Linked DNA regions of Tolumonas auensis DSM 9187. The protein of the gene in region 1 interacts with the protein of each later gene in a pairwise test. Links are inferred from orthologs where the notes say so. Each region holds a gene or a part of one and is shown in the gene's direction. Other genes may lie near its edges.

Region 1 (3,069 bases):
TTTCTCTAATCTGAAAGGAATTCTGCACGATTTCCTGCTTAATTTCTTTGAAGAAGATTTACAGATCCGTTTCCGTCCTTCCTATTTCCCATTTACTGAGCCAAGTGCTGAAGTGGATGTTATGGGGAAAAATGGTCGTTGGCTGGAAGTGTTAGGCTGTGGCATGGTACACCCGAATGTGCTGCGCTCAGTTGGGATTGATCCTGAGAAATACTCTGGCTTTGCCTTCGGAATGGGGGTCGAACGTCTGACTATGTTGCGCTATGGCGTTAACGATTTACGCGCGTTCTTCGAAAATGACCTTCGTTTCCTCAAGCAGTTCAAATAAGGATCAATCAACATGAAATTCAATAAAGCCTGGATTGAAGAGCTGGTTCCAACCTCCTTGTCTGCAGAAGAACTGGCCGCACAAATCACCATGGCCGGTCTGGAAGTTGATGGCATTGACCCGGTAGCCGGTACATTTAATGGTGTTGTTATCGGGGAAGTTGTCGAATGTGCACAACATCCTGATGCCGATAAACTGCGTGTTACCAAAGTAAATGTTGGTGAAGCCGAGTTACTGGATATCGTTTGTGGTGCTCCGAATTGCCGTCAGGGACTGCGCGTTGCGGTTGCAACCGTAGGCGCCGTATTACCTGGTGATTTTGTTATTAAAAAAGCGAAACTGCGCGGCTTACCATCTCACGGCATGCTGTGCTCATTCTCTGAACTGGGTATCGGCTCTGATCACAGCGGGATCATTGAGCTGCCAGCTGATGCGCCAATCGGTACCGATCTGCGTGAATACCTGTCACTGAATGATTCTTGTATTGAGGTCGATCTGACCGCTAACCGTGCAGATTGTCTGGGTATGCTGGGTCTGGCACGTGAAATTGCCGTTCTGAACCGTTGCGAGCTCAAAGAACCAGAAATCAACGCGGTTAACGCGACGCTGACTGATACATATCCAATTGATGTGCAGGCTACCGCTGATTGCCCACGTTATTTAGGCCGTGTGTTGCGCGGTCTGAATGTAAAGGCAACAACGCCGTTGTGGATGCAGGAACGTCTGCGTCGTTGTGGTCTGCGTTCTATCGATCCGATTGTTGATGTGACTAACTATGTTCTGCTGGAACTGGGTCAGCCAATGCATGCATTCGATCTGGCCAAACTGCAGGGCACAATTCAGGTTCGTCGGGCAACTGCCGGTGAAAAGCTGACATTGCTGGATCAAACCGAAGTTTCTTTACGTGATGATACGCTGATCATTGCCGATGATCGTGGCGCGATTGCAATGGCCGGTATTTTCGGTGGTGCGGATACAGGCGTTGATGCAGAAACAACGACCGACATCATGCTGGAATGTGCTTTCTTCCAGCCGCTGTCGGTCACTGGACGTGCCCGTGCGTATGGCCTGCGTACTGATTCATCTCATCGCTTCGAACGTGGTGTTGACCCGCAGGTGCAGTTTAAAGCGATGGAGCGTGCTACCGCTCTGCTGCTGGACATCTGTGGTGGTAGCTGTGGTCCTGTCATTGATAAGACTGCGGCGGATGCACTGCCGGCAGTGAAAACCGTATCTCTGCGTCGTGAGAAACTGACCCGTCTGGTTGGTATGGCTTTTGACGATGCCGAAGTTGTAGATATTCTGACTCGTCTTGGCTTGCAAGTGACAGCGACAGAAAATGGCTGGCAGACCAATGTACCAAGCTGGCGTTTTGATATCGCGATTGAAGAAGATCTGGTCGAAGAAATTGCCCGTATTTATGGTTATGACAATATCCCTAATATCGCGCCGGAAGCTCATCTGACTATGTCAGAGCATAAAGAAGCTGAACAGCCTCTGAAGCGTTTCCGTGATTTGTTAGTTGATCGTGGCTTCCACGAAGCGATTACGTACAGCTTCGTTGATCCGAAAGTGCTGTCGTTGCTGGAGCCATCTGCAGATCCAATCGTTCTGCCAAATCCGATTGCGTCAGATATGTCTGCAATGCGTGTATCTCTGCTGCCTGGTCTGCTGGGTGCGGTTGTATATAACCAGAATCGCCAGCAAACCCGCGTTCGCCTGTTTGAGTCAGGCCTTCGCTTTATCCGTGACGCAAATGCAGAAAATGGCATTCGTCAGGAAGCGATGCTGGCAGGGGTGATCACTGGTAATGCTGCGGATGAAAACTGGACCATTCCAAGCCGGGCTGTCGATTTCTTCGATCTGAAGGGTGATGTTGAAGCTTTGCTGGAACTGACCGCGAATGCTGACGCTTATCGCTTTGTGCGTTGTGAACATCCGGCGTTACATCCAGGACAGTCTGCGGCGATAGAATTTAATGGAAAATCAGTGGGTTATATTGGCGTTGTTCATCCGGCACTGGAGAAAAAACTGGGTCTGAAGAGCAAAGCTATTGTATTTGAAGTGGAATTAGCTGCGATCCTGCAGCGTAATATCCCGTCATTCGCTGAAGTTTCCAAATTCCCGGGCAACCGTCGTGACCTGGCAATTGTGGTGGACCAGACAATTTCTGCAGATGATATTCTTCGATTAGCAAGAAAAGTTGGCGGAAATCAGATAGTTGGCATAAACTTATTTGACACATACCAGGGTACTGGTGTGCCGGATGGTAAAAAGAGTCTGGCCTTCAGTATGATTCTGCAGAATGTAGAGCGCACTCTGGAAGATAAGGAGATTGCCGAAACAATGGAAAGAGTTGTTGAAGCACTCCGGGTAGAGTTCAATGCTACTTTGAGGGACTAGTTATGGCCTTAACCAAAGCCGATATTGCAGAACATCTCTTTACTGAGTTGGGAATAAGCAAGCGTGATGCCAAAGAATTGGTGGAAACGTTTTTTGAAGATATCCGGCTAGCCCTAGAGAGTGGCGAGCAGGTAAAAATATCCGGCTTTGGTAATTTCGAACTCCGGACGAAAAATGAACGTCCGGGGCGAAATCCTAAAACAGGTGAAGATATTCCTATTACTGCCAGACGAGTAGTCACTTTCCGTCCAGGACAGAAACTGAAATCACGGGTTGAACATGCCCGGCCAGTTGATGAAGCTGATGATGACGGAGATGAGTAAATAGTAAAGAAACAG
Region 2 (2,938 bases), 320 kb from region 1 along the record:
TCGATGCAGGTACATTAGATGACTTTGTAGCGGACTTTTATCAGCGACAAGATAAACCTGTTCCATCGCTTGATTAATGTACGATTTAAATTAATAACGAGGAAGTAATATGAGTCTTTTGGCTAAAGCCTATGCAGCTGACGGCGGTGCAGCATCTTCTGTGACCGGCGGTATTGAGCAGATCGCGATTGTTGGTATTTTTCTGCTGTTTTTCTATTTCTTTATTTTCCGTCCTCAGTCCAAACGTGCGAAAGAACAGAAAAACCTGATGAGCTCGCTGGGTAAAGGTGATGAAGTTCTGACCTCTGGTGGTCTGGTTGGCAAGATCGCCAAAATCAGTGCTGATAGTGATTATATCGTGCTGGCGCTGAACGATCAGACCAGCATCACTATTAAGAAAGATTACATCACCGCTGTTCTGCCAAAAGGCACGATTCAGTCTCTGTAATCTCAATCCACTTTCCTGGGAGTTAAACCGTGTTAAACCGGTATCCTCTGTGGAAGTATCTGATGGTGGCCTTCGTGGTCATCATCGGTACACTTTATTCCGCACCTAATTTATATGGCGAAGATCCAGCATTACAGGTTTCAGCTATTCGTGGTCATGACGTAAAAGTCGACACTCTGGATACTGTAAAAAAATCGCTGGATACTGCCAAAATCTCCATCAAAAGCGCAGTATTAGAAAACAATCAGATACTGGTCCGCTTCAATAATACCGATGATCAGCTGCAAGCCAGAGAGCTGGTTACACAAGCACTGGGCGACAAATTTATTACCGCGCTGAACCTGGCTCCCGCAACGCCGGAATGGCTGACTTCAATTGGCGCAAGCCCGCTGAAGCTGGGTCTTGATTTGCGTGGTGGTGTGCACTTCCTGATGGAAGTGGACATGGACGAGGCCATCAATAAAGCACAGGAACAGCTAGTGCAGGATTTCCGCACTTCACTGCGTGAAGACGGTATTCGCTATGCTGGCGTGCGTCGTGCTGCTGGCGATGTGGTTGTTGCTTTCCGTGACAGCGATACCCAGCAGAAAGGTCTGGCACATCTGCGTAAACGTCATATTGATTTAACGCTCACTGACTATGAAGATAAAGGCCAGTTCTGGGTTAAAGCTTCTATGTCCGAAGCAAAACAGAAATCAGTGACGGAAGATGCGCTGGAACAGAACATCACCATTATCCGTAATCGTGTAAATGAACTGGGTGTGGCCGAACCACTGGTTCAGCGTCAGGGTACAGCCCGTATTGTCGTTGAACTGCCAGGTATTCAGGATACAGCGCGCGCGAAAGAAATTCTGGGCGCGACTGCAACACTGGAATTCCGTCTGGTTGATGAAAATGCGGATGCTGCTGCAGCGATGAACGGTCAGGTTCCTCCTAACTCTGAACTGTTTTATGACCGTAACGGCCGTCCGGTAGTATTACAGAAACGTATTATCCTGACCGGTGATCACATTACGGGTTCTTCATCCAGTGCGGATGAGTATGGTCGTCCTCAGGTTAGTATCAAGCTGGATGGCGTTGGCGGTAACCGTATGTCTACCGCAACCAAAGACAGTATCGGTAAAGCGATGGCTTCTGTGTTTATCGAATACAAACCGGTTGGTGAACCGGGCGCTGATGGTAAGCGTCGTATCGAAAAACATGAGGAAGTAATTAACGTTGCGACTATCCAGTCCCGTCTGGGCAGTGATTTCCGTATCACCGGTATTGATACCACACAGGAAGCGCATAACCTGTCACTGTTACTGCGTTCCGGTGCATTGACCGCGCCGATTCAGATCGTGGAAGAACGGACGATTGGTCCGAGCATGGGTCAGGCAAATATCGATAGCGGTCTGTCTGCTCTGGGTATGGGTACGCTGATCCTGGTTATCTTCATGGCCATTTATTACAAGCTGTTCGGTGTGGTGGCTAACATCGCGTTGATGTTTAACGTGGTGCTCATGATCGGGGTGATGTCGATGATCCCGGGCGCGACGATGACCCTCCCTGGTATTGCGGGTATCGTATTGACACTGGGTATGGCTGTTGATGCTAACGTATTGATATATGAACGTATCCGTGAAGAACTCAGAGCGGGGCGTGGTGTGCAGCAAGCTATACACCTTGGCTATGAGCGTGCGTTTGCCACTATCGCTGACTCAAACATCACTACCTTTATCACCGCATTGATTCTGTTCGCTGTGGGTACAGGTCCGGTTCGTGGTTTTGCGCTGGTACTGATGATTGGTATTTTATGCTCAATGTTCACCGCCATTACCGGCAGTCGTGCGATCGTTAACCTCATCTGGGGCGGTCGGAAAGTCAAAGACCTGTCGATCTAAGGGGATAGTCATGTTTCAGCTGTTAAAACCGGGACACACCATTCCTTTTATGCGATTGGCGTTACCGTCTACTATTTTCTCCTGCATCCTGATTTTGTTGTCGATTTTTACGATTGCAACCAAAGGATTTAACTGGGGACTGGACTTTACCGGCGGCACCATTGCTGAACTTAAATTCAGTAAACCGGCAGATTTGGATGTGGTTCGTTCTGCGCTGAATAAGCAGGGGCTTGAAGGTGCAGTGGTACAGTATTACGGTTCTACCAAAGATGTCGTGATCCGTATTGCGCCTAAAGGTGAACTGACGCAGCAGAAAATTACTGATGGAGTTCAGAAAGGTGCCTCTGAGATCGACAGTAGTGTGAATTTGAGCCGTATCGAATATGTCGGTCCGTCTGTGGGTGAAGAACTGGCAAATCAGGGCTTCCTGGCCATTCTGGCCGCTCTGGGCTGTATTCTGGTCTATGTGGCATTGCGATTTGAATGGCGTATGGCTACTGGTGCGGTACTGTCGCTGGCGCATGACATTTTGATCACACTGGCGGTGTTCTCATGGACACAAATGGAGTTTGATCTGAACGTACTGGCTGCGGTGCTGACCGTGGTA

What was found. Proteins that work in one complex are often made in the same cells at the same time.
Region 2: the proteins of pheT (region 1) and secD interact in binary tests that used the Escherichia coli proteins (3 or more experiments, as listed by UniProt). The link is inferred for Tolumonas auensis DSM 9187 from one-to-one orthologs.

Annotation. Positions count from the first base shown.
Region 1 is NC_012691.1:1,890,980-1,894,048, reverse strand. Bases 1-3,035 are described here. They hold pheT (phenylalanine--tRNA ligase subunit beta), read left to right. Parts: upstream 1-340; coding sequence 341-2,731; downstream 2,732-3,035. Other genes in these bases: ihfA (integration host factor subunit alpha), read left to right, coding at 2,734-3,035; pheS (phenylalanine--tRNA ligase subunit alpha), read left to right, coding at 1-328. Also shown: more of ihfA, read left to right, coding at 3,036-3,054.
Region 2 is NC_012691.1:2,213,350-2,216,287, reverse strand. What follows is about bases 1-2,904. They hold secD (protein translocase subunit SecD), read left to right. Parts: upstream 1-477; coding sequence 478-2,331; downstream 2,332-2,904. Other genes in these bases: secF (protein translocase subunit SecF), read left to right, coding at 2,342-2,904; yajC (preprotein translocase subunit YajC), read left to right, coding at 110-448; tgt (tRNA guanosine(34) transglycosylase Tgt), read left to right, coding at 1-77. Outside these bases: more of secF, read left to right, coding at 2,905-2,938. UniProt on the Escherichia coli protein: Part of the Sec protein translocase complex. Interacts with the SecYEG preprotein conducting channel. SecDF uses the proton motive force (PMF) to complete protein translocation after the ATP-dependent function of SecA.